Lichenicola cladoniae: one gene and its partner. The main gene of each other region encodes a partner of the protein of the gene in region 2 in a complex. Links are inferred from orthologs where the notes say so. Each region holds a gene or a part of one and is shown on either strand. Other genes may lie near its edges.

Region 1 (3,811 bases), 1.9 Mb from region 2 along the record:
AGCGTCCCCAGCAGGGCCGATGCGCTGCCGGCATGGCGCGCGTGCGCCGTCAGCGCGAGCACGACCGCATTGGGAGTAAGGAAGCCGAGCGAGGCCATCACCCACATGATCGGGAACGCCGCGGCGATTATGGTACCGTGCGGGCCGGCGAGCCCGGTCAGGACCATGAGGGTCAGCAGGATCGCGGCGCCGGTCATGGACGCGATGCCGTATCCGAGCATTCGCTCGACCCCGACACGGCCGACGATCCGGGCATTCACCTGCGTGCCGAGTATGTAGAAGAAGGCGTTTATCCCGAACATCAGCCCGAAGCCGGTCGGGGTGAAGTGCAGGATCTCCTCGAACACGATCGGCGTGCCGGACAGATAGGCGAACACCACGAAGCTCGAGAAGCCGCAGATGCAGGTGTTGGTGAGGAACACCCGTTCGTTGAAGATCGAGATATAGCGGCCGAGCACCTCGACCGGCGCAAGATGCAGCCTCATCGAGCGGGGCAGGGTGTCGGGCAGGGTCAGATAGACGATCGTCAGCGACACCAGGCCGTAGAAGGTGGCGATCCAGAAGATCCAGCGCCAGCTGGCGATCGTCAACACCAGCGCGCCGAGCGAAGGCGCCAGCACCGGCACCACGCCGAGCACCAGGGTCAGCTGCGACATCAGCTTGGCACCCTGGGTGCCGGTCGCGACGTCGCGGACGATGGCGCGCGGGATGACCATGCCGGCCGAGCCACCGAGCGCGGCCAGGAAGCGGCAGGCGCTGAAGCTCCAGAGGTCGTGGCTGACAGCACATCCGATCGAGCCGATCGAGTAGATCGCCAGCCCGACCAGCAGCGGCAGCTTACGGCCCCAGCGATCGGATGCCGGCCCCTGGGTGAACTGCCCGACTGCAAGGCCGACGAACCATGCCGCCAGCGTGATCTGCGCCGAGCCGCTGCCCGAGCCCAGCGACCGCTCCAGGGTCGGGAAGGCAGGCAAGTACATGTCGGTCGATAGCGGGCCGACCGCACTCAGCGACCCCAACAGGATGATGAGCCAGACGGGCATCTGCCCGTCCTGGAATATTCTGCGGACTGGTCGGTCCGTGGTGATCGGCTGGCTCGTTGGGATCATTGTAACGGGCCGGCTCACCTAGCCGCCGGTGCCGCCGACCGTCAGGCCCATCATCTTCAAAGTCGGCTGGCCGACGCCGACGGGCACGCCCTGGCCGTTCTTGCCACAGGTGCCGATACCCGGATCGAGCGCCATGTCGTTGCCGATCATACTGACCTTGGTCATCGCATCCGGACCATTGCCGATCAGGGTCGCGCCACGCACCGGGGCGGTGATGCGGCCATCTTCGATCAAGTAGGCCTCGCTGGCGGCGAAAACGAACTTGCCGGACGTGATGTCGACCGAGCCGCCGCCGAAATTGACCGCGTACAGGCCCTTCTTGACCGAGCGGATCATCTCGTCCGGGCTGTGGCTGCCGTTCAGCATGACGGTGTTGGTCATGCGCGGCATCGGCATGTGCGCATAGGATTGTCGGCGGCCGTTTCCGGTTGGCGCCACCTTCATCAGGCGCGCGTTCATGCGGTCCTGGATGTAGCCGGTGAGGATGCCGTCCTCGATCATCACGGTGCGGCTGGCCGGGGTGCCTTCATCGTCGACGGTCAGGCTGCCGCGACGATCGGGCAGGGTTCCGTCATCGACGATGGTGACGCCCCTGGATGCCACCTGCTTGCCGACCAGCCCGGAGAAAGCGGAGGTTCCCTTGCGGTTGAAGTCGCCTTCGAGGCCATGCCCCACCGCCTCGTGCAGCAGGATCCCGGGCCAGCCATTGCCGAGCACGACCTCCATTTCGCCCGCGGGCGCGGGACGGCTGTCCAGGTTGACCAGCGCCTGGCGCAGCGCCTCGTCGGCGGCGTGTTTCCAGGTGGTCTCGTTCAGCACCCGTTCGTAGGCGAACCGGCCGCCGGTGCCGTAGCTGCCGCTTTCGCGACGGCCATCCTTTTCCATCACCACCGAAACGTTGAGCCGCACCAGCGGACGGATGTCGGCGACCCGGTTGCCGTCGGCGCGCAGGATCTGCACGGCCTGCCACTCGGCGGCCAACGAGGCCATCACCTGGACCACGCGGCTGTCGCGACCCCGTGCATAGGCGTCGATCTCGGACAGCAACGCGGCCCGCACGGCGAACTCTGCCTCCCGGAGCGGATTGGCGTCGCCGTAGAGATGCGCGTTGGTCGCCCGGGGGGTGTCCGCGACGATGCCGCTGCGGCCGGCACGAACCTGGCCGACGGTGGTCGCGGCGCGGGCAAGTGCACTCTCGCTGAGTTCGTCGGAATGGGCATAGCCGGCCTCGTCGCCGAGCACCGCGCGCAGGCCGAACCCGCTCGAGGTGTCGAAGCTGGCCGAGCGGATCACGCCCTCTTCCAGGCTGATGAATTCGCTCTCGCGGTATTCGAGGAAAAGCTCGCCGTCGTCGGTACCGGCGAGTGCCGTTCCCAGGATGCGTTCGGCGTCGGTGCGATCCAGGGTCGAGCCAGGGCGGCCGAAGAAAAGCTGGTCGGTGGTGGCGAGGGCGCTCATGGACGATCCGATCGTGACAGGCGGCCGATCGGGCCGCCGACACCGCGCAGGCGGTGCAGGGTAAACAGCGTGACGCTCAACAGGATGGCGGCGAATGTCTGGTGCAGGGTGCCGGCCCAGGCAGGCACCACAAGAAGCAATGTGGTGATGCCGAGCGCGTATTGTGCAAGCACCGCCCAGCCTAGCAGCATCAACGCATCATGGGCATTTTTCGTCAGGCTCGACCGCAGCCCGACCACCAGCGCGCCACCGATGGTCAGGGCCGTCAGGGTGGCGAGGGCCCGATGGTCGAACTGCACCGCGCCGAGGTTCTGAAACCAGTTGCGCCAGAACGGGTGGAGCGATCCGTAGTGCGGCGGCAGCAGGTGGCCATCCATGGTCGGGAAGCTGTTGTAGACGAAGCCCGCATGGGTCCCGGCGGTGAAGCCCCCGGCCACGACGGTGACCGCAAGCACGCAGGCCGCAACGGCCACCAACCGGCGGGTCCAGACGGCACCATCGGAGCCGGCGATCGGCTCGGGGACCGGTCGCCTGACCGAGAAGGCGGTCCACAGGATCGCGGCGTAGAGGGCGAAGGCGAAGCTCAGATGCAGAACCAGCTTGGCCGGGGCGACCGCGACGCTGTCGGGATCGAAACCGGACGCCACCATGAACCAGCCGATTGCGCCCTGCAGCCCCCCGAGCACGAAGAACAGCAGCAGCCGGGCGATCATCCGCCAGCCGATCGCGCCGGTAGCCGCGAAGAACACCAGCGGCACAAACAGCACGAGGCCGATCATCCGGCCCCAGAAGCGGTGGATCCACTCGAGCCAGAAGATGTGCTGGAAGCCGGCGAGCCCGAAGCCCTGGTGCTCGAGCCGGTATTGCGGGATCTGCTGGTAGAGCGCGAACAGATGCGCCCATTGCGCATGGGTCAGCGGAGGCACGATGCCGGAGAGCGGCTTCCATTCCATGATGGAAAGGCCCGACCCGGTCAGGCGCGTGGCACCACCGAGGGCGATCATGCCGAGCAGCATGAAGCAGATCGCGAACAGCCAGCTGGACACCCTGCGATCGTTACGGGCGGTGGTGGCTGGACCGGCATCGTATTGTGCGCGAAAGCGCGTAACGCGTGACGGTGAGCCGGGGGAAGCGATCGTGTCGGAAGGCATGGTTTGATGTAGGGCTCGCCATCGCATGCCTGCAAGAGGATGCAAGCGATCCCTGTCCAGCTTGTGAAGCGGCAGGCGCGATGCTACCGGCGA
Region 2 (3,810 bases):
GCCGGCACGGCAGGCGTTCCGCTTCTCACTTCTCTACCTGATGGTCCTGTTCATGGCCGTCTGCGCGGATCGCCTGGTTGGCTGAGCAGAAGCGCCCCGCCTCCGCCTACCGGATGGATCCTGCGACCGAGGCGGCGCGTCGCCGTGCGGGCCGCAACCGCATGCTCCTGGTCGTCGTGCTGTTGTTCGCGCTGCTGCTCTATGGGCTCGCCATGGTGAAGATCACGAGCCACGGCCCGGCCGGCGCCGGCACCGGTCTGCACTCCGATCCAGCCACCCGGCAGGAAGCCAGGTAGCCGGGTCGAAGGGCAAAGAGGGGTCTCAGCGACCCTGCTGGATCGCCGACAGCAACCAGCTGCCGCCGCGGGCCCGGACGAAGGTCCAGAGCTCGGTCACGTTCTGGCGCTCGTTCGGACTGCCGTCGACGACGCGGCCGGTCAGGTCCGTGGTCACGTCGATCAGCGAGTAGCGCATCGCCACCGTCGCGAACTCGCGTCCGCCTTCGTTCCACGCTTCCGACAGGTCGCCCTGCTCCATGCGCACGTCGCTGACCACGTTGCGCAGGTTGCGGCTGGTCAGGTCGCCGAGCTGCTCGGAGAAGTAGCTGACCATCTCCGGCGTCGCGAAGCGCGACAGGCTGTGCAGGTCCTGCATCGACCAGGCCTGCTGGACGTCGAGCAGCCCCTGTTCGAACTGCTGGTAGTCGGCCGGGGTGATCGTCAGGCTGGCGCCTGCGCCGCCTGCCTGCCCGTAGTTCGACGCCATGCCGCCATTGTTCGCGTATCCGGCCTGGTTCATCGCCATGCCGCGATTGCGGGCGAACCGGCGATACAGCCAGCGCACGATGAAGGCGATGATGGCGAGCTGGATCAGCAGCCCGATGATGCTGCCGCCGCCGAACCCGCCGCCGTAGCCGCCACCGAACATGCCGTGGCCGAACAGCAGGCCGCCGAGCCCGAACCCGACCAGCCCGCCCATGAGCCCGCCCATCAACGGATGCGAACGGCCACCCATGCCGCCGATCATGCCCCCCGACTGGCCGTAGCCCGGCTGGCCGAAGTTGGAGCGGGGGGTCATGCTGCGGTCGAACGAGGAGGCGCCGCCTGGATTGCTGCGTGTCATCGGCGGCGCCATGTAGGTGCGGCTGCCCCGGCTTCCCATCGACATGCCGCCGCCCGGACGCGCCTCCGCCGCGACCGGGACCAGCATCGTGGCCAGCACGGGGGCGATCGCGGGCGTGGCCGCGAGCAGCAACGCGAGGGACGCCGCCGCGGCGCGAGGGCCGGACCGTTGCGGCAGCTTGGTGGTTGTCATGGTGTCCTGTCCTGGTGTTGGGCTGAAGGCGTCCGGATGGGTCAGGCGCCGGCAATCATCATATGGTCAATGCGGATCGTCGGTGCATCGGTCCCGCGTCGGAACGAAAGATCGTTGGCCGGCTGCAGGCGCCCGAACATCTCGATCAGGTTGCCGGCCACCGTCAGTTCGGCGATCGGCTCGGCCAGGGCGCCGTTGCGGATCATGAACCCGGCCGCGCCGCGGCTGTAGTCACCGGTCAGCCCGTTGATCGCCGATCCCATCATCTCGGTGACATAGATGCCCTCCACGATGTCGGCCATCAGCTGGCTCGGACTGACGATGCCTCCGGTCAGGCACAGGTTGCTGGTGGAGGGCGACGGCGGTGACGACGTGCCGCGCGAGGCGTGGCCGGTGCTTGCCAGCCCGAGCTGCCGTGCACTGCGCCCGTCCAGCACCCAGCTATGGAGGTCGCCGTCCTCGACCAGGACGAGCGGTGCGGTGGGCACGCCCTCGCCGTCGAACGGCTTGGACCGCAGGCCGCGCCGGCGGGTCGGGTCGTCGACGACGCCGATGCCGGACGGCAGGATGCGCGTGCCCATGCGCTCCTTCAGGAACGAGGTGCCGCGTGCGACCGACGCCCCGTTGATGGCACCGGCGAGATGGCCCAGCAGGCTGTTGGAGACCCGCGGATCATAGACCACCGGCATGTGGCCGGTGCGCGGCTTGACCGGGTTCAGCCGCGCCACCGCCTGTTCGCCGGCATGGCGGCCGATCCGGGCGGGGTCGTCGAGGTCGGCGAGATGCACCACCGAATGATAGTCGTAGTCCCGCTGCATCGCGGTTCCGCTGCCGGCCAGCACGCTCGCGGACACCGAGTGGCTGGTGCGGGCATAGCGTCCCGAGAAGCCGGCCGACGTCACCAGCGCGATCTCGCTCCGGCCGAAACCGGCGGAGCCGCCCTGGCTGTTGGTCACGCCATCGATGGCGAGCGCAGCCGCCTCGGCCTGTCGTGCGCGCTCCGTCAGCGCCTCTATGCCCGGCTCGGCGGTATCGGCGAGATCAAGCCCGTCGCCATCGATGAAGTCCGGCGCCGACCGCTCGCAGAGACCGGCAAACCGGTCTTCCGGAACCACGCGCGCCATCGCCAGCGCCTGCTCGACCAGGCGCCCGAAGCCGTTCGGCTCGGCGCTGGTGGCGGAGACCATGGCGCTTCTCGTACCGGCGAACACGCGCAGCCCGACATCGTTATGCTCGGAGCGCTCCAGCTCCTCCTTGCGGCCCTGGCGGACCTGCACGCCGACCGACGTGCCGGACACCAGGATCGCGTCGGCGGCATCGGCGCCGGCGCGGCGCGCGTGTGCCACCAGCTCCTGCAGCAGCGCCACTGGATCGGTCATGGCGTGCGAGCTCATGCCGCCAGCCTGTCCGCGACCTCGCCGAGGCGCGGGATGTTGGAGAGCGGCCCGAGTGCGGTCAGCGTCGGGCTGCCGCGGAACACGCGGGCGGCGGCGCGGCGCACATCGTCCAGGGTGACAGCGTTGATCTTCGCGACCGTCTCCTGGGTCGGGATGATGCGGCCGAACACCTGCAGCTGGCGGGCAAGCTGCTCGCAGCGGCTGCCGGTGCTTTCCAGCGACATCAGCAGGCTCGACTTGAGCTGCGCGCGGGCGCGGTCGAGCTCGTCCTGGCGGATGACGTCGGAGCCGGTGGTGAGCTGCACCTTGCGCAGTTCCTCGAGCGTGACCGGGACCAGTTCCTTGGCCTCGTCCTCGCCGGTGCCGGCATAGATGCCGAACAGCCCGCCATCCAGGAACGGCGCGTTGAACGAGTAGATCGAATAGACCAGCCCGCGCTTCTCGCGGATCTCCTGGAACAGGCGCGACGACATGCCGCCGCCGAGCAGGGTCGAGAGCAGCAGCACGCCGTAATAGTCACGGTCGCCGTAGCCCACGGACGGGAAGCCGAGCACGACATGGACCTGGTCGAGCTCCTTCTCCTTTCGGAACTCGCCGCCCTGGTAGCGCCCGGCCTCGGGCTTCTCCAGCGCCGCACTCGGCAGGTCGGCAAAATGCTGCTTGGCGAGGTCGACCACCTGCTCGTGATGCAGGTTGCCGGCGGCGGCGATCACCACGTTGCCGGTGGTGTAGTGGGCCCGCATGTAGTCGGTCAGGGTGTCGCGCTTCATGCCCCGGATCAGGCTGTCGGTGCCCAGTGTCGGCCGGCCCATCGGCTGGCTCGGAAACGCGGTCTCCTGGAAATGGTCGAAGATGATGTCGTCCGGCGTGTCGTTGGCCTGGCCGATCTCCTGCAGGATCACGCCCCGCTCGCGCTCCAGCTCCTCGGCTGCGAAGCTGCTGTGGGTCAGGATGTCGCCGATGATGTCCGCGCCGAGGGCAAGATCCTCCTTCAGCAGCTTGACGTAGTAGGCGGTCTGCTCGCGCGCCGTGTAGGCGTTGATGTGGCCGCCGACATTCTCGACCTCCTCGGCGATGAGCGCTGCCGAGCGGCGCTCGG

Evidence for each region.
Region 1: the proteins of HN018_RS06370 (region 2) and tldD are in contact, whole or in part, in a solved structure (PDB 5NJ9), measured with the Escherichia coli proteins. The link is inferred for Lichenicola cladoniae from one-to-one orthologs.

The regions. Positions count from the first base shown.
Region 1 is NZ_CP053708.1:3,265,364-3,269,174, reverse strand. The notes cover bases 348-3,347. They hold tldD (metalloprotease TldD), read right to left. Parts: upstream 2,568-3,347; coding sequence 1,128-2,567; downstream 348-1,127. Other genes in these bases: HN018_RS14850 (COX15/CtaA family protein), read right to left, coding at 2,564-3,347; HN018_RS14860 (multidrug effflux MFS transporter), read right to left, coding at 348-1,043. In the rest of the region: more of HN018_RS14860, read right to left, coding at 1-347; more of HN018_RS14850, read right to left, coding at 3,348-3,583. UniProt on the Escherichia coli protein: Metalloprotease involved in CcdA degradation. Suppresses the inhibitory activity of the carbon storage regulator (CsrA).
Region 2 is NZ_CP053708.1:1,387,101-1,390,910, forward strand. What follows is about bases 533-3,531. They hold HN018_RS06370 (TldD/PmbA family protein), read right to left. Parts: upstream 2,709-3,531; coding sequence 1,356-2,708; downstream 533-1,355. Other genes in these bases: HN018_RS29065 (Tim44 domain-containing protein), read right to left, coding at 533-1,314; HN018_RS06375 (M16 family metallopeptidase), read right to left, coding at 2,705-3,531. In the rest of the region: cyoE (heme o synthase), read left to right, coding at 1-85; HN018_RS06360 (hypothetical protein), read left to right, coding at 78-296; more of HN018_RS29065, read right to left, coding at 322-532; more of HN018_RS06375, read right to left, coding at 3,532-3,810.